DNA from 4 places in the Lysinibacillus telephonicus genome. Region 2 is predicted to be linked to each of the others. Evidence: riboswitches for the same ligand, from Rfam matches in the RefSeq annotation. Region 2 holds a riboswitch; each other region holds the start of a gene.
What was found. Region 2 has a riboswitch for cyclic di-GMP ahead of MKY04_RS17905 (DUF5667 domain-containing protein). Riboswitches for the same ligand answer to the same signal wherever they lie in the genome.
Positions count from the first base shown of each region.

Region 1: linked by a shared signal. The riboswitch ahead of MKY04_RS19010 (putative glycoside hydrolase) and the one ahead of MKY04_RS17905 (DUF5667 domain-containing protein) in region 2 are both predicted to bind cyclic di-GMP.
Region 3: linked by a shared signal. The riboswitch ahead of MKY04_RS19700 (methyl-accepting chemotaxis protein) and the one ahead of MKY04_RS17905 (DUF5667 domain-containing protein) in region 2 are both predicted to bind cyclic di-GMP.
Region 4: linked by a shared signal. The riboswitch ahead of MKY04_RS18990 (pyridoxal phosphate-dependent decarboxylase family protein) and the one ahead of MKY04_RS17905 (DUF5667 domain-containing protein) in region 2 are both predicted to bind cyclic di-GMP.

Region 1 covers NZ_CP155468.1:3,912,867-3,921,153, reverse strand. The annotation lists gene pelF (GT4 family glycosyltransferase PelF) at 1-1,091, shown strand, start outside; gene pelG (exopolysaccharide Pel transporter PelG) at 1,079-2,488, shown strand; gene MKY04_RS19025 (CotH kinase family protein) at 2,536-4,224, shown strand; gene MKY04_RS19020 (polyphosphate polymerase domain-containing protein) at 4,365-5,063, shown strand; gene MKY04_RS19015 (DUF4956 domain-containing protein) at 5,080-5,760, shown strand; gene MKY04_RS19010 (putative glycoside hydrolase) at 6,016-6,843, opposite strand; cyclic di-GMP riboswitch class I at 6,884-6,967, opposite strand; gene MKY04_RS19005 (response regulator) at 7,174-8,287, shown strand, end outside.
Region 2 covers NZ_CP155468.1:3,686,669-3,694,955, forward strand. The annotation lists gene MKY04_RS17905 (DUF5667 domain-containing protein) at 1-1,199, opposite strand, end outside; cyclic di-GMP riboswitch class I at 1,278-1,362, opposite strand; gene MKY04_RS17910 (metalloregulator ArsR/SmtB family transcription factor) at 1,700-2,329, shown strand; gene MKY04_RS17915 (LuxR C-terminal-related transcriptional regulator) at 2,480-3,196, opposite strand; gene MKY04_RS17920 (class II histone deacetylase) at 3,354-4,475, shown strand; gene MKY04_RS17925 (nitroreductase) at 4,625-5,221, opposite strand; gene MKY04_RS17930 (NAD(P)/FAD-dependent oxidoreductase) at 5,313-6,299, opposite strand; gene MKY04_RS17935 (ATP-binding cassette domain-containing protein) at 6,648-7,439, opposite strand; gene MKY04_RS17940 (ABC transporter ATP-binding protein) at 7,436-8,287, opposite strand, start outside.
Region 3 covers NZ_CP155468.1:4,090,404-4,098,690, forward strand. The annotation lists gene MKY04_RS19695 (amidase family protein) at 1-1,172, opposite strand, end outside; gene MKY04_RS19700 (methyl-accepting chemotaxis protein) at 1,312-3,363, opposite strand; cyclic di-GMP riboswitch class I at 3,608-3,719, opposite strand; gene fdhA (formaldehyde dehydrogenase, glutathione-independent) at 4,325-5,542, opposite strand; gene MKY04_RS19710 (winged helix-turn-helix transcriptional regulator) at 5,766-6,125, shown strand; gene groL (chaperonin GroEL) at 6,661-8,287, opposite strand, start outside.
Region 4 covers NZ_CP155468.1:3,901,636-3,909,922, forward strand. The annotation lists gene MKY04_RS18965 (DUF402 domain-containing protein) at 126-665, opposite strand; gene MKY04_RS18970 (NAD(P)/FAD-dependent oxidoreductase) at 845-1,888, opposite strand; gene MKY04_RS18975 (DMT family transporter) at 2,131-2,454, shown strand; gene MKY04_RS18980 (DMT family transporter) at 2,477-2,824, shown strand; gene MKY04_RS18985 (HAMP domain-containing methyl-accepting chemotaxis protein) at 3,006-4,706, opposite strand; gene MKY04_RS18990 (pyridoxal phosphate-dependent decarboxylase family protein) at 4,690-6,339, opposite strand; cyclic di-GMP riboswitch class I at 6,485-6,568, opposite strand; gene MKY04_RS22325 (GtrA family protein) at 6,846-7,238, opposite strand; gene MKY04_RS18995 (phosphatidylglycerol lysyltransferase domain-containing protein) at 7,308-8,287, opposite strand, start outside.

The sequences.
Region 1 (8,287 bases), 230 kb from region 2:
ATTCAGCTATCAATTTCCTTAAAAGCAGAGACTTTTTCGATATAGTTCATGAAATTTGTCTAGAGAAATATGATCAAGTTCCATTTACAGATATGTTCTGGTCGATACGTTCAATGGTGTTGCCCCTATTCCTTTGCATTAAACATCCACTCCCGCAAGCAGATCTTTACCACAGTGTATCAACAGGATACGCAGGAGTTCTCGGCAGCCTAGGGAAATACATGAATCGTAAGCCATTTGTTTTGACTGAACATGGAATATATACGCGGGAAAGAGAAGAAGAAATTATTAAAGCACAATGGGTTAAGGGGTATTTTAAAGATTTATGGATTCAGTATTTTTATAATTTATCAAATTGTGCTTATAAACATGCCGATAAGGTAGTTACGTTATTCCAAAAAAACAAGGAAATTCAAATAGAGTTAGGATGTTCCCCAAACAAGATTGTTATTATACCAAACGGTGTAAATCGTGAAGACTACATTGATTTGCCTAAAAGGGGATACCGCAATCGCGGGGAGCTTTATATAGGGGCAATTGTTCGTGTTGTTCCAATCAAAGATATTAAAACAATGCTGCAGAGCTTCGCTATCGTGAAACAGGAATTGCCAAATGCAAAATTCTTCATAATGGGCCCAACTGATGAAGATGAAGAGTATTATAACGAGTGTATTCAATTAATAGAAAGTCTGCAGATTGAGGATGTTTTTTTTACAGGTGAGGTAAATGTTAAAGAATATATTAATCTAATGGATGTGCTAGTGCTTTCAAGCATTAGTGAAGGACAACCGCTAGTACTGTTAGAAGGTATGGTGTGTGGAATACCTTTTGTTGCAACAGACGTAGGTAACTGTAAAGGAATTCTATTAGGTGAACTAGATGATTTAGGAGAAGCGGGAATCGTTGTTCCAGTCATGCAATATACCGAAATGGCAAGAGCAATTATTCAACTATGCCAGGACGAACAGAAGAGACAATTGATGGGGGAAATAGGAAAAAGGCGAGTGGGACTCTTTTATACAAAAAGGAGTTTTATCAAACGTTATCAGAAACTTTATGAAGAAATGGTGAAAAGTGTATGGCAGGAATAGGGTTTCAATTAAAAAAAATGTTTAATGAGCGCGGTTTTTTAGCCAATGTTCGTGCTTACAGCTATTCAGCGATTGTTACAGTAGGACCGTTGGCATTATGTATATTACTAATGACCTTCGTACAACAATTGCTTTTAGCTGTCGATACACCATATGCAGAAAGAGAGTTGTTTTTGGCCGCATCCGAATATGCATTGATTTTTTCACAAATTATTACAGGCGGATTTAATCTTATTGTATCAAGGTATGTAGCAGATCAAATTTACCTAGAAAAATATGAAAATATACTATCTTCTATGTATGGTGTTATGAGCATCTGTGTTTTGCTCGGCGGAGTTAGTGCATTTGTTTTCTTCTTATTCTCACCGTTAGATCTTACATTTAAGTTTGTTACATACATCTTTTTTATTGAACTTATTATCGTATGGATTCAATGTATGTATGTATCTGCACTAAAGGATTATATGAAAATTGTTAAGAGCTTCTTAATAGGTGTAATAATTTCTGGAGCAGCGATTTTTATTTGCATTAAATTTTTACACATCTATAGTGTAACAGCAATGATGATTTGTTTAAATATTGGCTTCTTGTTTATGCTTGTAAAATTTACACAGTACATTAGAGAATATTTTAAGGTAAATAATTATAAATATTTTCTATTCCTGGCCTATTTTAAAAAATACCCCTTGCTTTTTGTTTGTGGTTTCTTCTATACATTAGGATTATATGGCCATAATCTTATTGTCTGGCAGGGACAGTATCAGCACACGGTTGCAGATACGTTTGTCATTGCACCTTTTTATGATGTTCCTGTCTTTTTTGCTTATTTAAGTGTGCTGCCAGCCATGGTTTTATTTGTTGTCTCTTTAGAAACGTCTTTTTATACAGCCTATAAGACGTACTATAATCGTATTTTAAATTCTTTTCCATTGAGGGATATATTGTCAGCGAAAAAGGACATGTTTAAAATACTCTCTTTAGAGCTTGCATTTATCGTGGAAATTCAGTTGTTTACAGCGATTTGTTCGATTGCTTTGGGGTTGAAATTTCTCCCATTATTAGGGTTGACATTTGAGCAAATCCAACTCTTTATTATTTTGGTTCTTGGTTACCTTTTTTTCATTGTTATGTACACAGTCGTACTTCTATTACTTTATTATGATGATCAAAAAGGAGCATCTATCACTACGGTAATTTATACTGTGGGCAGCATGGTACTTACATTTGTTTTTGTGCCATATGACAATAATGGTTTCTCAGTATTTATTGCTGCATTAATTAGCTTACTGTTTGGCTTATGGAAACTAACCCATTACTTGAATAATATTGACTATTACACATTTTGCTCACAACCACTCATACCGAAAAAAAGAAGAGGAGATTTACGTGGGAACTGATAAATCAGATTAAAAAACAGTATTAGTGTGTTGGAGGATATGAAAAGATGAACAAACTACTTATGATGGCTTTTATCGTTTTTATGTTGATTCTTTCAGGTTGTACGAATGAAACAGGTGAGGCAGATGGCGGCAATGTGGAAGCTCAGCAAAAACAAGTACAAGAAACGGACAGTAACCAAACTATCGATGAGGATCCTAGATTATATGATTTTGAGAAAAAGAATTCTATTGTTACATTTTATATCACGATTTCAGATAAAAATGATACATCTTTTTATGAATTAAACAATTGGTACAGTATTCACAATAGTAATTCGAAATCTCCTAAGCTGGATATTACGATTCAAGAGGGTACAGAAGAAGGAATTGAAGACGGTTTATTTGGATTTGATGAAACAGATGTTAATGCATCGATTGAACTTAGAGGGAAATCAACTAGAATTGCTGCACAAAAGTCCTTTAAAATTAAATTATATGATAGTGCTGGGCTGTGGAAAGGTCAAAAAACATTAAATTTAAATAAACATCCTTATGATGCAACTAGAGTAAGGAATAAGCTTTCTTTTGATTATTTTACACTAATCCCGAATCTGACAAGTATGCGTACACAATTTGTCCATTTGTATGTAAAGGATTTAACAGATAAAAATACAAATGGTAAATTCGTAGATTATGGATTATACACCCATATTGAACAAGGAAATGAACGATTTTTAGCATCACATGGTTTAGATTCTAATGGGAATTTATACAAAGCAGCATTTTTCGAATTCTATCGTTACCCTGATCAGTTGAAACTTGAATCAGATCCTTTATTCAATAAGGACGAATTTGAAACAATATTAGAAAATAAGGGAAGTAATGATCATCGCAAGCTGATTGATATGTTAGATGATGTAAATAATTATTCTTTAAACATTAATGACGTAGTAGAACAGCATTTTGACAGAGAAAATTACCTAACATGGATAGCAACTAATATACTGATGGGAAATCGAGATGTTATTACACAAAACTTTTATTTATATAGCCCATCGAATTCTGAAAAATGGTACTTCCTCCCATGGGATTATGATGGAGCTTGGAGATCTTCATCTACAATAGAAGAGCATACAAAAACACCTGAGTGGCAAAATGGGTTATCAAATTATTGGGGTTCTGTTCTTCATAAACGCTTTTTCAAAGATCCAAAGAATGTTGATGATTTGACTAAAAAAATAGAGGAGTTATCTTCAATCATTAATCCCGAGAATACTAAAAAACTATTAGATGAGTATTATCCAGTGGTAAGCAAATTTGTAAAAAGGTCACCTGATAAAGACCATTTAGATATAGACATTTCAGACTATAAAGACGTATATTTTGGAATGGTACGAGAATCGGAGGTTAATAAGGAGATATATTATAAAAACCTGGAAAAGCCGATGCCATTCTTTTTAGATTACCATATAGAAGGCAAGCAAAATGTATTTTCATGGGATGCTTCTTATGATATCCAGGGTGACGATATATTCTATACATTACAAATAAGTACAGACCCTGCCTTTACACAGATTGTTCATGAGAAAAAAGATATGATTGAAACAACATATACCTTAGATCAATTAGAAAAAGGTACTTATTATTGGCGGGTCATTGCTAAAGATACAAAAGGAAATGAGCAAATGGCTTTTGATGAATTGGATGAGGATGGAATAGTTTACTTTGGAGTTAAGAAATTTAGCGTTAATTAATAATTGATGCAGTAAATGATCCACATAGATGAAAGCAATTTCATTTGGTTAGGGTCTTTTCACCTCCTGCATACTTGTTCAAGTACATGAAAACATTACAAATACTATTTAACAATGCCTAATAATAAAGGAAGCTAAAAATGAAGAAGCTACGACATGAGTTGAAATTCTATATTAATATAAGCGAATATGAACTACTGAGAGAAAAATTGCAAATTGTTTTAAAAAGGGACAAGCATACAGTAAATGATGAAGGGTATCATATTCGCAGTCTTTATTTTGATAATGTTTATGATAATGATCTGTATGAAAAAAACTATGGAATCTATCGCAGGAAAAAATTTAGGATTCGAATCTATAATCATAGCGACAGTGTGATTAAGCTTGAGAAGAAGAATCGATTTGGAGAAATGATCAACAAAGAATCTCTCTCTATTTCGAAGGATGAATATCAACGATTATTAGAATGGGACTACGATTTTTTACAGGATAAAAATAATCAAACCGCAAAAGATTTTTATTTATATATGAGGACGCAGCATATGTCCCCTAAAGTAATTGTTGATTATGTTCGCGAAGCATATATGGAAGATATTGAAGATGTAAGAATTACATTTGATAAATATTTAAGCGCTGGCGTGAACTCTGTCGATATTTTTGAGAAGAATCTAGTTACAGTTGAAGCTTTAAAATATCCCTTTATGATTATGGAGGTAAAGTTTAATTCTTATTTACCAGATTATATTCGTGATATCCTTCAGCTGGACAGTCACCATCGCTCGGCTATTTCAAAATATGTTATTTGTCGGGAACAAAGTATGATGTACTATAAGCAATAAGAGAGGACAATTAAATATGGATGAACGAATAAATTTTAACGACATTATTAAAAAAAGTTTTTTAAACTCAGATACGTTTACAAGTGTATCAATTTTGCAGATTTTAATTGGAACAATTGTTTCATTTCTAATTGGACTATTTATATATTTTGTCTATAAGAAGACTTTTCGAAGTGTCGTTTACAGTCACAATTTCAATGTTACATTAGTGCTCATGACAATGATAACTTCACTAGTTATTATGACAATTAGTACGAATATTGTACTTTCTTTAGGGATGGTCGGTGCACTAAGTATCGTCCGCTTCCGAACTGCATTGAAAGATCCGCTTGATATCGTCTTTCTATTTTGGGCTATTTCAGTTGGTATTGCCGTCGGGGCATCTATTTATGCAGTTGCAATTTTCGGATCCATTTTCATTGCGATTGCAGTGTTTATACTATCAAAAAAGAAATGGAAGGATGTAACGTATTTATTAGTCCTCCACTATGATGAAAAAGCATATGATGAGATTAAATCACAGCTTGTTAAATTCAATTATGAGTTAAAATCTAAAATTGTACGAAATAATTTAACAGAGCTAACATTAAAAATTAAGCTTAAAGTTGATAATACTGCATTTGTTCATAAACTATCAAATATTGATGGTGTAAAAGATGTATCCCTCGTACAATATAGCGGGGATTACGCGGCATAATTTGTCCATAATATTTAATAAAGGGTCGTTCGAAAATTCCTTTAGAACGGCCCTTTAAATATTAAACAAGGAACTACTGCACAAGCAAGGTGAGAAAAGTATACTGTGATGATGATATGAGCAACGTTACTAAGCCTCCTACCGTTAGTCAGAAAACGAAATTCGAAAGTGTAATTTTTGATAGCTATATATGTCCTAAATAAATAGAAGGACTATCCAGAAAAACAATCTTTCCGAATAGTCCCTCATATATAACTAGTTATATATGCTGTTTGAATTTTTATATGGAACAAATCCATACTTTTTACTGTATTTAAAACTTTTTGTATCTGGAGTAACAGTAAATACTGCAATATTTTCTTCACTCTCTAGTGTTTGGAAGTATTGAATCCAATCTTGACCCCATTTACTAGTTTTTAAGCGGTTTTTATCAAAGTCTTCCCACATAATCGCATCAACATAATCTTTTGAAGAGGTTTCTAATGTCTCAAAACCCCAATTTTGCAATAAAAGCAACTCATTATGTTTATCAGTAATGGATTGTAAAAGTTCAACATAACCATTTCTTAAGTAAGACGCCATTTCTTCATCATCGTGATAGAAATCATCGATATCCCCAACTGTATCTAAAAGAATGCCATCAAATTGTTTTTCAATAATTTCTTCTTCAATTTCATCGAGCAGAAGCTGTTGGTAATGGGGATTTGTAATATCCATTAAGTAAGTATCCCAATCTTCAACGTATACTCTCTCGCCATCATCTAATAAATAATCGGAGTCCTTTACTTTTTCAACAAACTCTTCGTCCCATGTCTGTAACTCCATAATACTAATATAACCTAGAGCAATAGTGCCCGCTTCCTTAATTTCAGAAACGTGTTCTTTTGTTGTTTCATGGGGTTCAATAACTACCATGTCATAATTGCTAAGTTGTTCAGCTTTTGAATCATCTATTTCACCGTAGTAAATTTTATAGCTATTCACATCTAATAAAGGGTTATGTACATGGCCCATCGTAGGATAGCATTGAGTTAAGAGAAGAGGAAATGCAAGGTTGAAGGCAAGGAATGTTTTTTTGAACATAAGTATTGCTCCTTTACGATTTATCTCTAAAAGAGAAAATTACGGTAACCCAGCCACCATAGCAATATACCTTAGGCCTGTAGTTTTGCGTCTCAATTTTTCAATTGATTTGCCATTATAATCATTATAATATAGCTTTCTGTATTTTGACAATTTTCACTTTTCACTTTTTATATTTTTGGCCGATATTAATCTAGCAAAAAAATATATGTAACTTTATAATGTTATAAATACAATATTCTATAAAATGGTATTAATTGGTCAAAATGGTAGTAAATTTGTAGAACGAATTTTGTACGTATTATGAGTACTAGGAAAGGGGATATGCTTATGAGAGCGATTTTAATCGATGATGAGCAATTGCCTTTAATGTATTTAAAAAAAGTGCTGGAAAATAAAATTGATGGTGTGGAAGTTGTTGGAGTATATCAAGATCCTATTCAAGCCTATGAAAACATAAAAACAGATTCACCAGATGTAATATTTATTGATATCCATATGCCTGAGATGAATGGACTAGAAATGGCAGAACGCATTCAGGGAGCTTTTCAAAATATAGAGATTGTATTTGTGACAGGGGATGATAGACATGCTCTTGAGGCGTTTGATTTATATGCATTTGATTACATAATGAAGCCACTTCAAATAGAACGTCTAAAAAAAACTGTGGAACGTTTGCAGCGAAGACTAGATAATCATCAAACAAATAGTAAAGAAAACAAAGTTGAGAATACCCTACTTTACACTTTTAATCAACTTAAGTACCAGAGAGCAGGTTGTGAACCTGAAATTTTTAAATGGCGTACAACCAAGGTGCAAGAATTGTTCGCATATATGTTTCACCATAGGGGAAAAATAGTAGATCGTGAGACATTAATTGAAATGTTGTGGCCTGATTTTGGAATTGAAAGAGGGGCAAAACAGCTTTATACCGCCATTTACCACATTCGTCAAACAATTAAGAAGGCAGGAATTCCTTCCATTTCAATAAGTAGTGTAAACAATTTATATGGAGGATACATAATGCATATTGAAGATATTCTAGTTGATACAAATGAATGGGAAACAAAGCTAAACAAATTAACTCCTCCAAAAAATGATAATATCCACGAACATGAAATCGTATTTAGTGAGTATAAAGGAGACTATCTTGGTGATTACGACTATTTATGGGCTGAGGGGGAAAGGGAAAGACTTCGCCGCCTATGGCTGAATCATGGCTTGATTTTGAGTAGATTTTATCGAGATACTGAGAATATTCAAGCGGCAATTAAAGTAAACCAACGAATTCAACAAATGTACCCAGATAAAGAAGAAAGTTACTTTGAACTGATGAGGCTGTATGCGTCAATAAACAGCTCAACTGCTGTTGAAGAGCAATATAGGCTATTAAGATCTGTACTAAAACAAGAATATGATAGTTTGCCAAGTTTTAATATTACAA
Region 2 (8,287 bases):
TTTGCAGCTTCAAGCTGTTTTTCTTCCGCTTTTTTTGCGGCTTCAAGTTGTTTTTCTTCCGCTTTTTTTACAGCTTCTGCTTGCTTCCTTGCAGCCTCTAGTTGGTTTTCCTCAGCCTTTTTCACAGCTTCAGCTTGTTTTTCTGCTGCTTTCTTCTGAGCCTCTACAGCTTTTTGTTGTTTCTCGGTATTAACAGTTGATTCATTCGTTGTTTCTTGATTTGAAGTTGCAGCTTCAGCATCATTATCAATTTCATTTTCTTCTACAATTACTTCTTTATTTTCAACGTCCACATTTTCTTCTAAGCTTTTTTCATCAGTAGTAGCTTCAAGCTCTTCACTTTTCTTTTCAGCTTTTTTTGCTTGCTTAGTTAATTCTTTATTTATTTTCTTTTCAAGCTTTTCTTGTGCTTTTTCGATATTTTTTGCAATTGCTTCTTTCGCTTTAGGGTTTTCTATTTTTTCTAAAACGGCTTGTAAAGCAATGATATTTGCAGCGAATTTAGTTTCTAGCTCAGAACCTTCTGAATCAGCGTCTTCTTCTGCAGCTGTCTCTTCAGTATTTTCAGTTCCTTCTTCCTCAACTTCTTGTTCTGCTTCTTTTTCTTCTTCATATTTTTCTAAAGCTAGTTCTTGCTGTTCTAATGCTTTTTCTAGCAATTCACTAGCTAACTCTTCCTCACCGTCTGCAAGTAATGCCTCTGCTTCTGCAATACGTTCTTCTGCAAAAGATGCTAGTAGCTCTGATTCCTTTACATCATCAAATGTAAGTGCCAATTGGACATTTTCCTTTAATTTTTTCATAAAATAAAAAAAGTCGCCTGGTATTAAAGAAGGTTCTTCTTCAATTTTTTCAGTATCTTCGCTTTCCTCTACTACTGGTTCACCATCTGTTTCTTCGTTAGTTCCTTCTTCAGTCTCGTTTGTAACTTTTGGTTCAGATTCAACTTTACTTAATGAATCTTCGTTTACACCTTCAACAGTTTTAGAATCATCGATAGTATTTTCTGTTGTTTGTTGTTCCTCGGAAGGTGCAACTTCCTTAACTTCTTTTTCTTCTACAACTTGCTCTTCAACTTGTTGAGTAACTGGCTGCTCTTCATTTGCCAATGCCTGTCCACTTCCAAAAGCAAACGCCGTTGCCATTACACTTGTAGCCAACACATTTCTGACATTACTAATAAAATACTTTTTTGACATAAAAAAATCCCTCCAAAATTTATTAGGGAAGAATTTTGATAGACTCAGGTATTATCTGAGTAGCTTCTCCATTCTTCATTTGGCAGCCCAGCCATCTTTGTATAATTACGGAAGATCTGTGACTTTGCGTCTCTACCTTTCGATAGATTTGCCTTTTTCAAATGAGGAACAATATTCCGTTCTCATTATCTAATTAAAATATACTTTATAGTTAAAAGGATGACTATAAATATTTTTTACTATATCTTTCACATCCTTTTCCTATATTCTTTAAAAAGCTAAAACCTTTTTTAACTGGATAGTGTGTTTGCAAAATTTATGTATTTCTATTAACTTTCTATTTTTTTAAACTAGCTTTTAAATTTGTGACAATGGTTCCTATTTTACATTTTATACTTTATAGTATAATAAATAAGTAGTGTGGTAGTTCCCAACCCATTTTATAGTTTAATCAGGTTTAAATCATCGTATGGATTTACTTAAGAATTGAGGTGAATTGTATGATTAAAGCTAAAATCAATACTAAAGATCGTATTTTAGAGCTGCTGAAAAAAGAAGTTTCATTGTCAGTTAATGAACTAACAGAGCTATTAAATATTACTCATATGGCTGTTAGAAAGCATCTAATTGTTTTAGAAAATGAAGGACTTGTTAAATCTACTGAAACTAAACAATCAATGGGTCGACCACTTCAAGTTTACTCATTGACAGATAAAGGGGATCAAATTTTCCCTAAAAACTACGAGGGAATAACACTTGAGTTTCTTAGGGATATAGAAGAACTTCATGGTGAGAAATCCATCCAGCTTTTGTTCGAGAGAAGAGAAAATCGACTTACTCAAGAATACAAAAATCGAATGAACAATAAATCAATAACTGAAAAAATTGATGAACTTGTTAACATACAAAATGAAAAAGGTTATATGGCAAATGTTACCCAATTAGATAACCAAACCTTTGAGTTGATTGAATATAACTGCCCTATCTATTCTGTTGCACAGGAGTTTAAAATGGCTTGCCGTTGTGAGACAGAAATGTTTAAAAATGTACTGGACACGGATCAAGTTCGCCGAGTTTGTTGTAAAACAGACGGAGATGATCATTGTAAATTCAAACTGAAATTTAATTAAATATAATACCTAATTAAATTTAGTGATCCTTAATCCACCTATAATTCCCAATTAAGAGAAGTGAGTATGTCATTTAAATACTCACTTCTCTTACATTTTGCAGCCATAAAATGATTTCTTTTTCTTTTTTAGGAGCAGGGAAAACAAATACTATAGTTTTTGTACCAGCTGAGTTCGATTACTTACATCGTATTTTTCATAAATATTTTGCAAATGTTTCTTTACTGTATTAATAGAGATATGCAATTCTTTAGCTATTGCTGAATTAGTCCACCCTTTTTTAACTAAAATCGCAACATCTTGTTCTCTTTCGGAAAGAAGACCGATACCATTTTTATTATTAAATTGGTGTTGAAGTACAGATGCTATAACATCTGATACTAAGCGTAATGTTATGCAATCATTTGCTGTAAATTTATAAGAATCTTTTTTTTGAGCCATTCCTATAACTCCAACAAAAACTCCTTGATGAAGTAATGCTACTACTAGTTCATCATGATATCCATATTCCTTCATAAACTCACTGTAAAAAGGAGATTTCTCATACTGTTTAGGTGCCATAAGATCAACTAATCGAATAGCTCTTTTTTCACGAAACAAATTAACATTTTTATTCGGATGTAATAAGTCATAATGATGATATTCAACAAGATAGTCTATTAATGCTCTATCACTAAGCTTGTAATTAATAGGATCCCTTAAATTCCCATTATCGTCTGCATACCAAAAAATAGTTTGATCATACACAAAAATGTCAGCTAGTTTATGTTGAATGTGTAAGCGTATATTTTCCACTGGATAAGCAATTTCGGACGAAAAATGGATAATTCTTTCGTATTCCTTAGCTGTCAAACTATGACTAGTCATAATTTCCCTCCTTATTAATCTCCTAATTATATATATTTCTGTAGTTTAAATGTTATGAATATTCTATAAAATCACCCACTTGGGTAATAGTAAGTTTCTAATAAAAATATTTTAATGGAAATAGCAATAATAAAAATTAAAGGTGGAGGGATTATATTTGAAGAAGACGGCATTTATTTATGATGAAAAGTATTTCTGGCATGATACTGGGAATGGTGCTTTATTTATGCCCCCTGGTGGTTATATCGAAACTGATGTTCATTCGGAAAATCCCGCAACAAAACGACGCTTTAAAAATCTACTTGAAGTAAGCGGATTAATGGATAAATTAATCCAAATTAAACCTCGACAAGCTGCTGTTGAGGAAATTAAATTTTATCATCCTGAATCGTATATAAATAAGGTAAAGGAACTAAGCGAAGCTGGTTTTGGAGATGCAGGTGCACTAGCACTGGTAGGTAAAGGCTCTTATGAAATCGCTTTATTATCAGCTGGTGGAGCAATTACAGCAGTTGAATCTGTAGTAAAAGGCGAAGTAGATAACGCTTATGCTTTGACGCGTCCCCCAGGTCATCACGCTGAGGCAGAGCTAGGAATGGGATTCTGTTTATTCAATAATGTTGCAATTGCTGCTAAATACGCCCGTAAGGTACTCGGTCTAGAAAGAATAATGATTCTTGACTGGGATGTGCATCATGGAAATGGAACAGAATCAGCTTTCTATGACGATCCAAACGTTTTATTTATTTCTCTGCATCAAGAACGCCTATATCCACCTGGCCGTGGAAATCGAGAAGATACTGGTAATGGAAATGGTATTGGTCGCAATGTAAACATTCCTCTTCCTGCAGGGACGGGAAATGCAGGATACATGCACGCATTAAATGAAATTGTAAAACCAATTGCCGACCAATTTAAACCAGATTTAATCATCATATCAGCCGGACAAGATGCCAGTGTGTTTGATCCGCTTGCTCGAATGATGGTAAATGCAGAAGGATACAGACAAATGACGCGATTTATGCTTGATTTAGCTGAAAAACATTGTAATGGAAAGCTTGTAGCTTGTCACGAAGGTGGATATAGCGCTGCATATGTGCCGTTCTGTTCACTCGCTATTGTAGAAGAACTAAGTGGATATCGAACAGATGTTGAAGATCCGTTTATAGAAGGGTTTAAAGATCTTCCAATTGAAGAGTTATTTGATATTCAAAAGGAGTACATTGCTAAAGTTAAAGAAGTTCAATCTGCTTATTGGAATTTAACTGTAGAAGCCTAAAAATTGGAGGAGAAACTCTTATGTTGAGAGTTTCTTCTTTTTATTTTTTATCAATTAGACTACTGAAAACAATTTCATAAACAAAAAGGCTTACTTCTAAGTAAATTACCCTTTAGAAGTAAGCCTTAATTTTTTTACAGAACTGACTATTAAACTAGCTTATCAAAATCATTTTCGCTTGATAGCCATGTCGTCACTTCATTTAAATCTCTTCTTTTTCCTTCTGGAACTGCTCTTTTAGGATGACCAAAATAAAGAAAGCCTAATATTTCACCATCTTCAGATATCTTAAAAAGCTCTTTCATTAATGGATCATAAGTAGGTTTCCCAGTTCTCCAATAGCCTCCAAGCCCAAGCCCATGGGCAGCTAACAGCATGTTTTGAATTGCTGCATAAACAGCCCCATATTCTTCCTGGATAATTGCTTTTGGATTATCACTAGGTTCAACTGCTACAGCTATGATAAGGGGAGCACGAAAAGGCTTTTCAATAATTTTGGTAAGTTTTTTCTGGTTTGATTCACTTAAAGGATCATCCATATTCTTTTCTTCAATTTTAGCAAGTGTTTTCCCTAATCGTAGTCGGCTATCTCCTATTAATACGAAAAACTTCCACGGTTCTGTTCTGTAATGACTTGGTGCCCATGTTCCCGCTTCTAAAATCTTATCAATTAATTCTTTTGAGACAGGTTCATCTGATACCAACCCAATACTTCTTCTTGTTTTTATAGCTTCTAAAATATCCACGCCATACACCCCCATTAAATGAGTTGCTCCTCTTTTAATATTCTAGAATACAGTAAGAGTAAAAATGCATCCTTTCAGAAAAAAACGACTTTTATTTAAAAATGCTTGTACTGTGCAAAGGTTGAACTCTGGATGTTGGATCTGTATAATTTTTAGCATAATTCACAGCAATAGGTGCTTCACCTAATCCTACCGCAATTAACTTTACCTTTCCTTCATAAGTAGCAATATCACCTGCAGCATAGACACCTTCAATATTTGTTTCCATTTTTGAATTCACAATAATTGAATTTTTCTCCATTTCAAGACCCCAATTTTTAATAGGTCCAAGTGAAGTGATGTTTCCGTAGTTTACAATTACATGATCTACTTCCACGGTTTCTTCAGTTCCGTCTTTAGAGACGATCGCAACTTTTTCAATTCGCTCTTCATTGCCGATAAGCTCTTTTACAACGTAAGGAATTTTTACTTGTACCTTTGAATTGTATAATTTATCTACACTGCTTTCATGTGCTTTAAATTCTGCTCTTCTATGACATAATGTTACTTCCTCTGCGATATCATTTAACATTAATGTCCAATCCAAAGCAGAATCTCCACCACCACAAACTAATACTTTTGAACCTTTAAAATCGTTAATATTTTTAACAGAATAATGCAGGTTTTTATTCTCGTAGTACTGTGCATTTTCAAGCGATAATTTTCTAGGCTGAAATGCCCCAATACCGCTTGTTATTAAAACTGTTTTTGTATAATGTGAACCCTTATTTGTCGTTAATTTAAAAACATCGTTCGTTTTCTCAAGCTCTAAAACTGTTTCATTTAAACATATTTCCGGCTTTGCATACATTGCTTGATCCACGAGATTAGTGATTAGATCCTTACCTAATATCTTTGGAAAACCTCCAATATCGTATATATATTTATCCGGATAAAGCTCAGCAACCTGCCCTCCTAATTGACCTAGGCTGTCAATAATTTTCACACTCATATTACGCATACCAGCATAAAATGTAGAAAACAAACCTGTTGGTCCGCCACCGATAATTGTTATATCAATTACTTTTTGAGTATCCATAAGCAGCTCCTTAATTTGGAAATTTTATTTAAACCACGTTGAACTGAAAGATTTCTCATTACTTAAAAACAATTAGGACTGAACTTTTTGTTCAAGAAATAGCTAAAAGATTAGAAAACTATTTATTTCACATTTTTATACTAAATGATATAAAAACTAATTGTATTTAAATTACATCATAATTAATATACAAAATCAATTTTTTTGTTTTGTACTCATTGTAAAGTGATCTAAGCTAAATAAAACTTAGAAATAGTAAAGTCATTAAAAAAGTATGCTCAAAAAATTGTCATTTTATTTCTTTCAAAATTAAAACCGTTTCCACTATATAAGAAACGGTTTGTTTATCTATAAAACGATTGATTGCTTGTCTTCATCTTTTTGGATAGTTAACACTGATGATAATAGCTTTTGTGTATATGGATGTTGTGGATTTTCAAATAGTTCCTTAGTATCTCCAATTTCCACCATCTCCCCTTTAAACATTACAGCCACTCTTTCACACATATAACGAATTACCGACATGTTGTGGGAAATAAATAAATAGGTTAAATTTCTTTCTTTTTGCAACTCCTTCAGTAAATTTAACACTTGTGCCTGTACGGATACGTCCAAGGCAGAGGTAGGCTCATCCAGTACAATAAATGAGGGATCTGTAATCAATGCCCGCGCAATAGCAATTCTTTGTCTTTGTCCACCACTAAATTCATGTGGATAGCGATCCAGATGCTCTTCCTTTAAACCTACTCGCTTTATCAGTTGTAGTAACCGTTCCTTATTTCCTTTAGTTTTTCTTTCTAATTTAGGAAGGGCTAATAACGGCTCTAAAATAATATCTTTTACAGTCATTCTTGGATCAAGTGAGCTTTGCGGATCTTGAAAAACAGTTTGTATTTCTCCTGCTTGGACACGATTATATTTTTGCTTGTTCCAAAGTTGCTGTCCTTTATAAGTAATGCTCCCTTTAGAAGGTTCTTCCAAGCCAATAATCATTTTTCCCAGCGTACTTTTTCCCGAACCAGATTCTCCAACAATTCCCAATATTTCGCCTTCTTTAATAGTTAAATTCGTTGATTTTACAGCTATCATACTATCTTTTCCGGTACTATAAATTTTCTCAAGTTGTGAAATTTCAATCATACAATCACCTTTTCTAACCAACAGGATACTTGATGATTCGATTTACCATCTTTTAATTCGGGATGCTCCTCTTTGCAAATATCCATAACATAGTGACATCGCTCAGAAAAAGCACATCCTTTTGGTCGTTTAAGTAAATTTGGAGGTTCACCTTCTATCGCTTGCAATGGTTGATGTGGTTCAACTGAATCTGGTAAAGCAGCTAGGAGAGATTTTGTATATGGATGAATTGGATTATTTAATACTTGTTTCGTACTCCCACTTTCCACTACCTCACCTGCATACATTACGAGAATTCGATCACATACATTTGCTACAACTCCTAAATCATGCGTTATCAGTAAAACAGAGGTTCCTCTCTTGTCATTTAATTCTTTAATAAGATTAATAATTTCATATTGGATGGTTACATCCAAAGCTGTTGTCGGTTCATCAGCAATAAGTAAATTAGGTGGAGCCGCCATTGCAAGTGCAATTACAATCCTTTGCCTCATTCCACCGCTCAGCTCAAATGGATACTTCCTCGCGACAAGTTCTGGCTGATCAATATGAACTTCCCTTAAAGCATGGAGCACAGCTTCTTTTGTTTCCTTTGTTGATAAACGGCGATGCTGCTTAATTACATTAAAAAGCTGTTTTCCAATTTTCATCGTAGGCTGCAATGCGGTCATTGGTTCCTGAAAAACCATACCGATTTCTTTTCCTCTTAATGCTTGTATGTCCTTTTTGCTTAATTCAAGTAAATTTACGCCATTATAAATGATTTTTCCCTTTGAAATAATGGCATTTTCCTCTAAAAGCCCTAAAATCGATAAAGCGGTAATTGATTTACCTGAACCCGATTCACC
Region 3 (8,287 bases), 400 kb from region 2:
GAATTTAAAACTTCAGGAGATTCACTAATTTTGATAATTTCTTCTAGTGTTTTTGGCTGACCCTCTGGGAGCTGTGCAAGATATTCTTCTAATTGCACCTTAAAGTCCGCATCATTAATCGGTCCAACAATTGGTGTCCATAAATATTGAGTTAGCTCTGAGAAAGACACCGGAATAGCCTCTGTACCCATTTCTTCCATTTTTGCTATAGCTTCATTCGCAATCGCATCCACTTCTTCGTTGTCGCCAAAAAAGTCAACTGCTACGCCGATTCTTGCGTTTTGTAAAGCAGTGCTATCTAAGGATTTACTATAGTCTTCGACGATGTGTTCCTTTGCAGGCAACGTTTTAGCGTCTTTCTCATCAACCCCAGCCATTACACTCAATACAATCGCTGCATCCTCAACTGATCTTGCTATCGGACCAGTTGTATCAAAAGTTAACGAGGATGGAATTACCCCACTGCGACTTATTAAACCTATCGTCGGTCTTATACCAACTAGACCAGTTACATTCGCTGGACCTCTCACTGAAGCAGATGTATCTGTACCTAATCCAAATACAGCAAAGTTTGCTGTAACTGCCGCTGCCGTTCCGCTACTTGATCCTGAAGCATCTCGGTTAAGATTATAAGGGTTTAAAGTTAAGCCACCCAATGAGCTGTATCCTAATCTGCCATAAGATGCTGCAAACTCTGACATATTTGTTTTAGCTAGGATAATCGCTCCTTCGTCCTTTAGTTTCTGAATAACAAAAGCATCTTCTGTCGGATAAGCATCCTTTAGTGCCACAGAACCCGCAGATGTAGGCATTCCTTTTACGTCAATATTATCCTTCACAACAATCGGAATACCATGAAGAATGCCTCTTGGACCTTTATTTTGTCTTTCTTCATCTAATTGCTTGGCAATCTCAACAGCTTGATCATTAATTGTAATGATTGAGTTAATCGCTGGGCCTTGCTTGTCATATGCCTCTATACGCTCTAGATAATACTCAACCAATTGTTCAGAAGTAATTTGGTTGTTATTTAAAGCATCAGAAATTTCACTAATACTCTTTTCAAATGGATCAAATTCCATTTCTTCTGCAGAAACACTTACTAATGGAAGCGTCGCTATTACAAAAATAAAAGCAATCAGGGTTTTAAGCTGATAAATTGTTTTAAACATAGTGTTTCCTCCCTTTTATAATGATTCGAAATAGTAAACTAATACACTTTTAAATATTCTGGATTATTAAACTAGATGATCTAATCATTAGGAATCATTAGATCATCTAACAATAAATTAAGTACTGTAAAGTGGATTTTTATAGTTTAAATTGCTGTATAACTTCCTCTAATTCAACTGACATTCTAGCTAACTCTTGAGCTGCTAATGAAACCTCTTCCATTGAGGCACTCATCTGTTGTGATGATGCAGCAACATTTTGTGAATGATCGTTAACCTCTAAACTTGTTTTCGAAACTTCCTCTATATGGGCTACAACTTCCGCTATATGTTTTTTCATGTTGCCCATTGCTACACTAACATCAGATATTCTTGTTGTGACATCAAGTACGGCATCCTTAATTTCTCCGAAGGCTCTTCCACTTTCATTTACAAGTTTCATTCCTTCTTTAGCCGAGTTTGCCCCTTGATTAACAAGACTCATTGAATCTTTAATTCCTTCTTTAATATCATTAATAATTTCATTGATCTGCAATGCTGAATGACTAGATTGCTCTGCAAGGTTTCGTACTTCGTCTGCTACTACCGCAAATCCCTTTCCATGTTCGCCAGCTCTTGCCGCTTCGATTGCAGCATTTAAAGCTAATAAGTTTGTTTGCTCTGAAATTGACTGTATCATCAAACTAATTTGACTAATTTCGTTCGACTTCTCATTTAATAGGCCAATTTTTTCAGCAGAAGAGCTCACATTTTTATCTATTTCACCCATTTGCTTTACAGTTTGATAAACAACATCACTACCTTGTTTAGCAGTTTCTGCTGAAAAATGAACAGACTGACTTACATTGTCCATGCTCATTGACACATCATCAACATGCTTAAACACTTCATTTATAATCCCTACAGCATTCTTCATTGCCACATTTTGTTCTTCTGTTCCAGAGGCGACGCTTTGGATAGAATCAGATATTTGATTCGAGGCTTTTTGATTCTCAATAGAAGATGCTGCCAGTTCCTCAGATGTAGCTGATAATGCCTGAGATTCTAATGAAATCTTTTTAATCGTTTCTTTTAAACTATTAGACATAATATTGTAATTCTTACCCATATCTCCAATTTCATCATTTGATTTAATCTCAACTAATTGAGTTAAATCACCTTGAGACATGGCTAATGATACATCACCAATATTTTTGATTCTTCGTGTTATACCTTGACTCACGAAAATAGAAACGATTATAGCTATTACTGCAATAATTCCACCAATAATAGAGATATTTGTGCGGATGGAGTTTGCCGTCGCTAAAAGTTCACTCTTTTCGATGACAGTGATATATTTCCAGCCTTCATTTTTTGATGTGACTGTGTTTAATACATATTCTTTTCCATCAATTATTGCTTCAAATGAACCATCTTTACTTAAATCCTCTAGTTCCGGAACATTCAGTTCGGAAATTGGTTGGAAATTCAGTTCTGGATTCTTTGGATTTGCAAGGATTGTTCCATCCTCTTGCGCTAGAATTACATAACCATTTTCTCCTATGCTGATTTCCTTAATCATATTTGTTAAACCATCTAGACTTACATCCAGACCTAACACACCTATTTCTTTTCCGTCCTTTTCAATCGTAACAACATTACTTACGATAATTCCCTCTATTCCAGTTGCTGCATAGGCGCTTGTTAACTTTACTTTTCCTGGATCTTCAGCTGCTGTCGTATACCAAGGACGATCTCTTGGATCAAAGCCTGCTGGCACAGGACCCTCTGGATATTGGACATAACCTCCATCCGATGTGCCTATATAAACATAAGCTGCATTTGGATGACTCTCACTAAATTGAGAAAACACCTCATATATTGCTCGCTCTTTTTCCCCATTAGTAGAAGGAGTCATGTCAATTGAATCTTCCCCTGCTACATCCATATAGGAGGTAATACTTGAATCAGCATTTATAACAGATGGGTTGGTAGCTAGTAAACTCACGTTTTCCCTAATAGATTCAAAATACATAGAAATTCCATTATCAACCTGTTTAATTTCTCTTTCACTAAAATTGAGATAATCTTTCTCAGTTATTTTGCTAACTGTATTATTTACTAAAAATCCAACAAAGATGATCGGTACTAACGATAGTAATAAAGAATAAATTAAAACTTTTGCTTTAAATGAAAATCTTCTTTTATTCATATTGCCAAACCTTTCTATTGTTTTAGTGAAACTATTAGAATTTCCACATCTTGCACGTCAATAAACTGTTATCATCCCTCTCTAAAACTTTCACTACACAAAGTTATTGCTAAATATTATAAATGTACAAAAGCTTGTTTTATAATTAGCAATCATCTAGCTTATGGAATAAAACTTGCCAAAAAAAAACTACTCTATTTTTCATAGAATAGCCAAAGGATTTAAATTAGTAAGAATCCGTAAATTTGGTAACCAGGCGATCATCGTTTAAATTGCAGGATTTTGATTCATCCTACTAAACCTTAGACCCTAGGCTTTGCGTCCTACCCTTTCGGAATAGTTTGCCTTTATCTTCCATAAATATAAGATTAAACTCATCTCTTATAATAATCGCATGTAATTATACAAATTTCAATAATTTATGACAATAAAACCAAAATACTTATTATTTTCTACAGGAAAAACTATGCACTATATTATAATCGGGATAATTAAATCTTCCTAGAAATACTATTGTAAATGCAATACGAAGGTTCTATGGCTAAATGAAAAAGACTCCTTCTCTGATCTATTAGAACAGTACCTTCCTCTATTAGAATGAGTAAGCCTGAAAATCAAAAAAACACCATCTCTTAGGTTAATTGCTGAGAGATGGCGTTAAGAGTAATACTATTTAATTTAAAGTTTGATTGCTAATTCAAGCTTCTTGATAACCGCTCAAACACTGTTTGCCTTACAGCATGCTCTCTGAGTTACAAGGCATTTTAACGCAACAGATGTCCATGCCTTATTTGGGGCAATGTCAGCGCTTACTAATTAGTCATCATCTCGGTGAATTTCTACCCTCATCAACAATTGAAATAACCATGGAAACTTCAAATTTTTCGCTTCTCACACCTGAAATAATTTTTTAGCTAAATCTAATGTAATATTACTCATAATAATAGGCCATTTGTCTAACTTATTTATTTAAAATTTCATGAGGATCAATGACAAACTTCTTGGAAGCTCCCTGATCAAATTCAGCATATGCAGCTGGTGCTTGATCTAAAGAAATTGGTGTTGCATTTACAGCTTTAGCAATTTGCGCTTTCCCGCTCAGGATAGCCATCATTAAGTCACGGTGATATTTCATAACCGGTGTTTGACCAGTTACAAACGTATGAGCTTTAGCCCATCCAAGCCCCAAACGAACCTTTAATGTACCGATTTTCGCATCCTCATCGACTGCCCCCGGATCACCTGTAACATATAGACCAGGAATACCCAGTCGCCCTCCAGCACGGGTAACTTCCATTATGGAGTTTAATACAGTAGCTGGAGCTTCACCGGTCCCTTTACCATGTCCGTGGGCTTCAAAACCGACACAGTCAATCGCACAATCGACCTCTGGACTTCCTAAAATCTGTTCAATTTGTTCTCCAAGATTTGGATGTTCTCTAAGATTTACTGTTTCACAACCGAAGCTCTTAGCCTGTGCTAGTCGCTCACTATTTAAATCACCAACGATAACTACAGAGGCCCCTAAGAGTTGGGCAGAATGGGCTGCAGCCAAGCCAACTGGTCCAGCTCCAGCAACATACACAGTAGAACCAGGCTTTACACCAGCACTCACCGCACCGTGATAACCTGTTGGGAAAATATCAGAAAGCATAGTTAAATCAAGGATTTTTTCCAGAGCTTGATCTTTATCTGGAAATTTCAGCAACTGGAAGTCTGCATAGGGAACCATTACATACTCGGATTGCCCACCTACCCATCCACCCATGTCCACGTAACCGTATGCGGAACCGGGACGATCTGGATTAACATTTTCGCAAATATGTGTATTCTGTTCTTTACAACTGCGGCAACGACCACAAGCAATATTAAATGGTACGGATACAAGATCTCCTTTTTTTATAAATTCGACATCTCGCCCTACTTCAATGACTTCACCCGTAATTTCATGACCAAGAACAAGCCCCTCAGGAGCAGTGGTCCGGCCTCGAACCATATGTTGGTCACTTCCACAAATATTCGTTGTTACAACCTTTAGAATTACGCCATGGTCACACTTACGACCTACATTTAAAGGATTTACTCCTGGCCCATCTCTTAGGATCAAGTCTGGGTAGCCAATATCTTCAACAGCTACTTTCCCTGCCCCTCTATAAACTACGGCTCTGTTTCCTGTCATTCATTTTCCCCCTTCATTTTTCTTACCTTAACTACGAAGTTTTTACATCCCCATTGATAGAGTTATCAAAGTTTTTTCTCCTCTTTTATAGAGGGTCTGTTTTTTGAATATTCCCTATCTTAAATTTATTCTAAAAAATGATTCCTTTCTTTGGAAGAACGCACTTTTTTGTGAGAAAGTTACTTAAAGGATACTTTTTGATAAAAAGGGGGAGAAGTATTTTATGCACGATTTACGAAAGGAAGTTAGAAAGAAAATTGAGAATGGTGAATTTAATTGTGAAAAGGAATTAACCTTATCCATCATTAGCGGCAAATGGAAAATTACGATTATTTACTATTTAGGAACTAATGGGACATTACGTTTTAGTGAAATTAAACACTTATTTCCCAAAATCACACATAAGGTGTTAACAACCCAAGTTAGAGAGTTAGAGGAAGATGGTATTGTTCAAAGAAGAGTTTTCCCCGAAGTTCCTCCACGAGTGGAATATTCATTGACAGAACTAGGCGAAAGCTTAATGCCCATTGTTTTAATGATGTATGATTGGGGTAAGCAAAATTTAAAATCGTTCAGTAAGTAAGATATTCACAGAAACAGTTCTTACATTTTCGTAGTTTCACAATTTTGTAGATGATGCACTTAATAAGCCGCGCAATCGTTCTAGTGACAGCAGCTTATAATCACAAATTAAAAGCTGCTGGATTGCTAAAACTACTAAAACTTCATTAACCACCACTAAGAAACGGTAAGCACAATAGTTTAAAATGGTGTGGATGAACTATTTCATAATTCGCAGCCAAGCCCTGTGAGTAAACTCTCTCGAGTGATTCAATGACTAGAGAACCTGTCTACGAAGAAAGCTATAGGGGGCATAATAAAGCCCCCGGTTCGTTCACTAAAAACACCTATCCCCACGTTACAATAGACATGAAAAAAGAGGCTTCCCAAAAGTTTTCACAACTAATGAGAAGCCTCGATTAAAATCCTCTATGTTAGCAAACCACTTTCATTTTACATACAAACCCTTATATATCAAGGCATTGACGGGCAGAGGAACTCGGACTAAAACCGCGACATCGTGTCGCAACGTCCGAGTGACCAACTTCGTGTTGGCCTTACATCATGCCGCCCATTCCGCCCATGCCACCCATGTCAGGCATTGCTGGAGTAGCTGGTTCTGGGATATCTGCTACAACTGCTTCAGTTGTTAAGAATAAAGCAGCTACAGATGCAGCGTTTTGAAGAGCTGAACGAGTTACTTTTGCAGGGTCAACTACACCAGCTTCGATCATGTTCACCCATTCACCGTTTGCAGCGTTGAAGCCAATACCTGCTTCTTCACGTTTTAAGCGGTCAACGATAATTGATCCTTCAAGGCCAGCATTGTTTGCAATTTGACGAACTGGTTCTTCTAAAGCACGCAACACGATGCGTACACCAGTTGCTACGTCGCCTTCTACTTCATCAAGTACTTTTTCAACTGCACCGTATACGTTAAGAAGTGCAGTACCACCACCTGATACAATACCTTCTTCAACAGCAGCACGAGTTGAGTTTAATGCGTCTTCGATGCGAAGTTTACGTTCTTTTAATTCTGTTTCAGTTGCAGCACCAACTTTGATTACTGCTACACCACCAGCTAATTTTGCAAGGCGTTCTTGTAATTTTTCTTTATCGAATTCAGAAGTAGTTTCTGCGATTTGAGAACGAATTTGGTTAACACGTGCTTCAATTGCATCACTATTTCCAGAACCTTCAACAATTGTTGTGTAGTCTTTAGATACTACTACTTTACCGGCACGACCTAAAGAAGTTACATCAGCTGTTTTTAACTCTAAGCCAAGATCAGAAGTAATCACTTGACCACCAGTTAAAATTGCAATGTCTTCTAACATTGCTTTACGACGATCACCAAAGCCAGGAGCTTTTACTGCTACTACATTAAATGTACCACGTAGTTTATTTAAGATTAATGTAGTTAAAGCTTCCCCTTCAATATCTTCAGCAATGATTAATAATGGGCGGCTTTGTTGAACAACTTGTTCAAGCAAAGGAAGAATTTCTTGAATGCTTGAAACTTTTTTATCAGTAATTAAAATATATGGATTTTCTAATACAGCCTCCATTTTATCTGTATCAGTTACCATGTAGTGAGATACGTAGCCGCGATCGAATTGCATACCTTCAACTACATCAAGTTCAGTAGTGAAACCTTTAGATTCTTCGATTGTGATAACACCGTCAGTACCTACACGTTCCATTGCATCAGCAATATATTCCCCTACTTCTTCATCAGCAGCAGAAATTGCAGCAACTTGTGCAATCGCTTCTTTGTTTTCTACTGGACGAGAAATAACTTGCAACTCTTGAATTGCTGCAGCAACAGCTTTGTCCATACCTTTACGAATACCTACTGGGTTAGCACCAGCCGTTACATTTTTAAGTCCTTCACGAATCATTGCTTGTGCTAGAACTGTCGCTGTTGTTGTACCGTCACCAGCAATTTCATTTGTTTTTGAAGCAACTTCAGCAACAAGTTTTGCACCCATATTTTCATATGGATTTTCAAGTTCGATTTCTTTTGCAATTGTTACACCATCATTTGTAATTAATGGAGAACCGAATTTTTTTTCTAATACTACATTGCGGCCTTTTGGACCTAATGTTACCTTTACTGCGTTTGCTAATTTATCAACACCTTGTAGCATAAGCGTACGAGCTTCTTCTGAGAATTTAATATCT
Region 4 (8,287 bases), 210 kb from region 2:
TACATTCACATAGTGGAAGAGATTGTTTTTAGTTTCGAAATATTAAATAACTAATTAAAAATTCACTCCAAGTTGAAATCAAGTTAATTAATATTGAAACTTGAATATAGGTAGAGATAAAAAAACTATTTTATTGCAGTAAGACTATTGCTTCTATCCATTTTTAGTAACATTTCCGTTTCTGCTTTTACATTCTGAATAAGTTCACTTATTACGTCCAATAAAGAGTTTAAAGCCTTTTGTACGTACCCATTCTCAAATTGCTCCAAAGGCTCCGGCAGCTCATCTTCGTCCAAAATAAAGTACTCTCCATTAGGAAGGACTAAAACATCAATAATCAAATCTTCAAATTCAATTATTTTATCTAAGGACTTTGTATTTTTAACAATATTAAAATAAGCTCCTATATAATTTCCTTTTTCATCTTTCCAAAAATATAGATTATAAGGCTTGTCCATCCAATAATACGCAATTGTATAACTGCCTTTAGGGATAGTTTTTTTCTTTTGACCAGCCATCATAGAAAAAGAGTGTTCGATTTTATGTAAAAGTACTACCCTTTGCTGCTCTGCTAGTAGTAGTTTACATTTATGCTCAACTATTTTTGAATCATAGCAGATTTTTCTTTCTACAATTGCATCATTTTCCTGAATCTCCAATTCCACTATTCAACCTTCTTTCAGTAAAATTATCCATTCAAATAATAGACCTTACACGATTATTTTGAGATCTATATAATTGTGATTATTTAAATATATGTTCCTCGTTTTAAAATCAAGAAGTTTACTTTGTTCGTTTTTAACATTCAACATGTAATTTACACGCTTATATAAAAAATCTACTACTATTCTGAAAAATGTTTTAAATGTTGAACAATAAACTCTGCATCAAATCCTACTCCTTGCATCAACGCTGATCCCCGACGATACTGCCAAGGCAGACCGATAAAGTAAAGTCCTTTTATATTTGAGACACCTCTAGAATGAATAATTTGTCCTTTTTCGTTAAACACTTCTTCTATCTCTAGCCAAGGATACTTTGACTCAAAACCAGTAGCCCATATAATATTATTCACATTTAAAGTAGACAAGTCTCCAAAGGTAATTTGATTATCCTTCCCAGCAATTACTTTTGATTTTATCGTTACTTCTTTTCTTTTAATAGCATCTTTCAATTCATAGCCAAATATAGGGTCGCCTCTTTTTTGAATCCTTTTACCCAAAAAGGAATCTGTATTCGCTTTTAAAATACCCAGTTTGTCAAACCACCAAAAAATACTTTTATTTTGGATACTTAAAGGCAAGTACGATATTTTTTTATTGATTGCTAAGTATGTTTCCCTTTCTTTCGATAGCTCGACTGCAATTTGCGCCCCACTATTCCCACCACCGACAATAAGTACATTTCCGTCTTTTAGCTGGCTAGGATTTTTATATTGGGAAGAATGAACTTGATAAATCTCTTTTGACAAATCCCTTGAAAATAGTGGCATCTTTGGATATTGAAATGCTCCAGTTGCAATAATTAGATTTTTCGATTTAAAAACGCCTTGATTAGTTTTTACGTAAAAAACATTTTTGATTTTAGATACTTTTACTACTTCAGTTTCAAGGTTAATAGGCAGGTTAAATGTAGTTGTATATCGCTTTAAATAATTTACAACTTCAAACTTCGATGGAAATCCATGTGTCTCTCCTTCAAACACTAGACCTGGTAAAGAGTTATACATTCTAGGTGTAAATAAAACTAATGAGTCATATCTATTTCTCCAACTATCTCCGACTTCCTGCCCTTTATCCAATATTATAAATTTATCACTATTTTGTTTTAAGTAATACCCAATTGAAAGACCTGCTTGTCCCGCTCCTATTACAATTGTGTTATACATTAAAGTCCCACCTTCCAAAAATACATATATGAACATATAATCATATATGAATGTTAATGTATTACCATACCCAAGATCAACCAAAATTAAGAAGAATTAAAAGATTAATTTTCCCTCGTTCAAAACATTGACGTGTTTACTAAGCTTTACAAAAAAACATCTAGACTGCACAATAAACTTTGTATCAATCATTACTAAAGGAAAAATTCATATCTATTACAAGTGACTAGAGAGGAATCCTCATGGGTGCATATTTACTATTAATCTTAGCTATTGTTAGTGAAGTGTTCGGCAGTTCAATGTTAAAAATAACAAACGGCTTTAAAAATCTCTTCCCCTCTCTTGGGGTAATCGTTGGATATGGTATTGCTTTCTATGCTTTATCTTTATCTTTGAAGACGCTGCCACTAGGAGTAGCTTATGCTATTTGGGCAGGTGTGGGAACAGCACTTACTGCGATAGTTGGCATTATCATTTACAAAGAAGAGTTTAATAACAAAAAACTATTTGGGTTAGTTTTAATTATTTTCGGAGTAATTTTATTAAATATGGGCGGAACCCATTAATTCTAGAATGGGAGGAAGATAGATGAAAGGATATATATTTTTGGCGATCTCTATTGTTGGAGAGATTTTTGCTACTACAATGCTAAAAATGTCTGAGGGGTTTACCATTGTCTCCCCTTCTATTGGGGTAATTGCCGGTTATGCATTGTCATTTTATTGCTTATCCATGTGTCTTAAAACAGTCCCCTTAAGTTTAGCATACGCCATTTGGTCGGGAATAGGAACAGCGTTAACTGCCATAATTGGTGTAGTTGTATGGGGAGAAGTTATTACCTCACTAAAGGTCTTTGGAATATTAATGATTATTGGAGGAGTTGTATTATTGAATTCATCTAAAAATATAGAGACAGCAAATGAACCTTCAAGCTAACATTCTTTTGCTGCCATTGTAGACAAATAGACAGGACTGGAATTTCATAGTCTAGCGAGATTTAAAAAAGTGAAGAAAAGTAAAAAATCCTTTTCTACACTTTTATTCTTTTCCTTTCTCTAGGAAATATTTCCCCTTTTATCCCAATTCGTTTTCCAAAATACGCTATCCTGATTAGATTTTATAACTTAAATCGATTTACTGCCTCATTTAAGTTTTCTGCCATTTGAGAAAGACTATTTGCTGATGAAGAGATTTCTTCCATAGTTGCTGATTGCTCTTCAGAAGAAGCAGCAACGTTTTGAATATTTCCAGATGTTTGAGTGGAAATAGCACTTAATTCGTTCATTGAAGCTGAAATAAGTTGTATTCCCTTGTTCATCTCGTCGATTGCATGATTAATCCCTATAATTTGATTGTTGACACTATTAACCGACTCCAAAATATTACCAAAGTCAACACCGACATGTTCGAACGATGAAACACCGTCTTTTAAAGTATTGTAGCCTACAGCCATGGATTCAACCGCATTTGCAGCTTCATCCTTAATTATTTCAATTTTGCTTCTTATATGGTTAGCAGCATCTTTAGATTGGTCAGCCAGTTTACGAACTTCTTCGGCAACAACAGCAAACCCTTTCCCATGTTCACCAGCACGTGCTGCCTCAATTGAAGCATTTAATGCCAGTAAGTTTGTTTGATCTGTAATCTCAGTTATGATTGTTACAATGTCACTAATTTCTTTCGTATAATCACTTAAACGGTTCACTACATCAGAAGTTTCTTGTATTGTCTTATAAGTGAAATGGATTTTTTCCACAGCATTTTCAATAACCTTGCTGCCATTTTCCGCAATATTAGTTGTTTTTTGTGAATTGTTCGCAACCATACCTATATTCTCAGAAATCTGTTGCATACTACTAGAAATATTCGATACGCTATCGTTCATATTTTCAATATGGGATACTTGATTTTCCATACCACTAGATACTTCTTGAATTGCCCCAGTAATTTGGTTAATAGATTGACTTGTTTGCTCTGCACCGGCCATAAGTTCCTCAGAGGTAGCAGCTACTGTGTCTGCGTTTACTGAGATGGAAGCAATTAATTCGTTTAAACTTTGCACCATCCTTTGAATACCTTCAGCTAATTGAGCGATTTCATCTTTCCCTTTTATGTTGAGCTCATCCATAGATAGATCCCCGTCAGCTACACGGCTTACATAATTTCGAATTAAAATAAGTGGATTGATAATTTTCTTGCTTACTACGAAAGCAATAGCCACTCCGATTATAATAAATACCAAGGATGTAATAATGGATACAGCTAAAATATTTGACAACAACTTTTGAATGAACGATGCATCAATATCTATCCCTATTAACATATTCGTTCCTTCAAGAGAGGCAGAGATGGATTTATGAACCCCATATTCATCTTCATAAATATCACTTATTTCAGTTGAACCTTCCGTGAATGTTTTATTCATTTCCCCAGTTATCGCATATTCTGTTCCATATAAGTCATCACCGTTAACTCCAACGATATAACTTTTACCATCTTTTTGTGTCAAAATATATATTAACTGAATCGAATCATGTTTTTCAGCAAAATTATTTAGAAGGTTTAAAAGTTCTTGATATTGTTGTTGATTTCCATCATCCGCAGCCTCCGCAACAGATGGGTCAATTTCCAACTGCGCCTCTTGTACTAATAACTCAAGGTTTTTTTCAAATTGCACTAGCACATGGTTATTTACGATACTTTGTGAAAATGTGTATAGAATGAAGCTAAAACAAATTGAAAATATTGCAATAGGAATGACAAAACTTAAAACATATTTCATAAGAATAGAATGTTTAAATTTAGATAAGAACTTCATTTTCTATTTCCTCCAGTTCTTTAATAGCACTGTCTAGAGCTGTGGTAATATGGTCTAAATGTTCTATTGTTGTATAAGGAGAAATTGAGAAAAACTTTGCTACATAAACTGGAAGTCGTTCTTTTGAATCTGAAGCATATACCATACATTGTTTTTTTGTATCTCCAAAGAATACATCTTCACGATTTTTACCTAAAATCTCAAATAATCGATCGTTTAATTCGTTTGTTTTTTCAATTTCATCGACCTTTAATTTTCCGCTTATTTCAAGATCCCATTTTGCTTTATTCTCATACAATCTAAAAGTAGTAATTGGTCCGATTGTTTCGCTATTAGTAATACCTATTCTAGGGAAATTTGTTATTAATTTTTTACGGAAAGCTAAATTTACACGAATATAGTTAGCTAGTAATTGTTGATAACCTTCCACACCAAAAGCTAATAATGATGCATAGATGGAAATTGCGCTTCCCATTCGCGAGCATTCTAAAGTATATCCTGTATGGTAGCTTCCATAGCCTCGATTGCCTACATACGGTGTATCAAATTCCTCTAGGTCAAGTAAGCCAAAGTCTTGTCCATTTTTAACTAAATAAAGGCTTGCGTTGTAAGGGTTTTGTCCAAGTTTATGGAAATCAAAACAACAACTATCAGCAAGATGAATATATTTCATTCGATTATTTATTTTCTTCAGACTTGTTAATACTTCTTCTTCAAATTGAAGTGGATTGTTCATAAAATCATATTCACGGAAAAAGCTATAAAATCCGCCCATCGCAGAATCCGCATGAATATGAATTGGTTTTAATTGATATTTCTCTTCTATTTCAGCAGCTATTTCTTTAATTGCTTTAACATCATCGATTCCAAAACTATCAGTTGCTCCTGTAGTTGCAACAATATAAACTGGAATTCCTCCATTTTGAATGACTTTTTCCAGTTTTAATCTTAAATCATCTAAGTCCATGGAATGATCTGATCCTGCTTTAACAGTTATTAAATGATTGCTCCCAATTCCAGTTGCCTCAACAGATTTTAGTAAACTATAATGAGCATTTTCAGAAGCAAAGCAATATAAGTTATTTGGAATGCCTTCCTTATTTGAGTTTGGAAATTGCTTAACAATCGCAAGCCGCAAGCCGTTAAATACAGCTCCTTGACCACCCCATGTCGTATAGCCCCAGCTTTTTGTATAATCATATCCCACTATCTTTGACATCATCGAAATAACTCTAACCTCTGCTTCTGTCGCTGCTGGTCCATAAACATCCCACAAACTATTTGAGTTTAATAAAGATGCTGTTAATTGGCCGATAACTCCCGGAATACTTGCTAGCGGAATAGAATTAGTTACATAGTTTCTTGTTTGATAAGGACTTCCCTTTGAGAGATTTATTAACTCATGGACAACTTGTTCCATTTCAATTCCCGTTTGAGGTGTATTTGTATTCTCTATAAGTTCTTTATAAAAATCATCACTTTTTTCTTGAATAGTACCTAACGTAGATTTGTTAGGATTTTTTAAATTGTCGATGTTCATTACCAAGTTTTCAATATTTTTTAAGAATGCCTTTTGTTGAAGCTTGCTTCCATCCTCACTTGGAAATAGTTGTTGTACACTTTTAAAATCCATTGTCATTCCTCCAATTGCTTATTTTAAAGCCTTTTATAAACGTTCTTTATAAATTGGAAATTTAAAATAAAAAACATTTACTTACAAAAAAAAGCCCTTTGAAAAAAGGGTTGCAAAATGTTAGAAAAAAATTGTATTCATAATAGATTGCAACCCAGCCGTCATAGCAATGAACCTTAGACCTGAAGCTTTGCGTCCTCATTTTTCAATGAGTTTGCTTTTATTGTAATTATTTACATTATGACGTAATAATACCATGTGGATTGGGTCATTTTTCTAATTTTATTAATTCTGAATAGATAGAATATTACTACTAATCATCTTTTAAAAATGTGAAATAATAAATGCTAATTTACTTTATTAGGAAGCCAAATATATATAATTAACTAAAATGAACAAAAAAGACACCCTATAAAGAGTGTCCGAGAATTACAAATCATTATGTATATATCATCGTGATGTTAGAATGCAAAATTTATTATTTTCAATTAAGGATTAAGTACATTTTAATATTGTGATTGGAAAGTCCAATAGTTATTTAATATAAAATTAACAATAGGGATTACTAAAATTGTAACTAACTCCCCTACAAAATAGTGATAATCAAGGATACGTACAATAAAAAACATTAGCAAGAAATTCAGTGTAAAACCAATTGTGGATACAATAAAAAAACGCAATAGTTTCTGATATGTAACATTACTACCAAATGTATAACGTACATTCAAAAAAAACGAAACAATAGTCATTATAATGAAGGCAATAGCTGAAGCAATTACAGGTTCATTGTGAAATCGTTCTACTAAAACAAAAACAGAAAGAAAGTAAATACACGTACTAATACAACCTACAAAACTATATTTAATAAACTTTTGAAATAAACCTTTACCCAACAACACCGTTCTTCCCTCTCAAAATTTTTCTAGTTCTAATCCTTCTATAAACGCACTACAAAGAATTCTATTTCTTTATTCATAACGCAACTTATTACCTTTTTTCGCAATAACTTTCCCTTTGCCTGGAAAAGGTTCTCTGGATGATTGTTTACGATTTATTAATAAAACAAGTTGAAGGAAAATAATTGGTAAAAATGATTTTTTATATGCCAAATACTTTGGTTCCCATTCTGTAGCAAATTTACCTTTAAACTCTCTTAACCCTTTAAAATTGTACTTTTTATTTCCATAAAGATAGATACAACGAATGATTTTTTCACTAATAAATGAATGCTTGCAATTTCCTACATTCGATAATGGGGCCATTCCTAAACTACAATTTTGGTAGGCTTTGTTTTTTGCCCAGTCAAAAATATGTAAAAATAATACATCCATCGTTCCATGCGGACTTTGTTTACATTTTCTCATAAGGTCAATTATCAAGGTTTGTTTGTAATCTGTTGCCAAGGTGGCAAATGCAATAATTTTTCCTTCTGGATCATGCATAAGAGCTATTGGGAAACGAGCAACATAGTCTTCTCGGTGAGAAACAACTGAAAATCCTTTTTCCTTTCCTCCACCTAACCATGAATCAGAAATTGCTTTTAACTCTAAAAGAAGTTCTTTTGAATAAGGAGGTTCTACAACACGAAATGTAAACCCATTACGGGAGAATTTATTTATTCTAGTTCGTAATTTTGCTCCCTTTTTTCCTTCGAGAGAAAATCCCGCAAGTTTTACAATCGCCTCCTCCCCCAACTTTACAAAGCGATATCCAGACTCATGATAATATTGCATATATCGAGGGCTCGTTTGGTAAAAGATTGGTTTCAAATTTTTCAATTTACAATATTCATTGAATTCATTAATTGCATTATGTATGTATGATTCATCTCCAATAGGATCACCAAGTACTACCAATTTATTGAAGATTTGCTTATAAACAATAAGTGCATTTCTATCTTTAGTCCAGAATTGTTCTTTATCTTTTAAAAATATTAAATGCGAAGCAT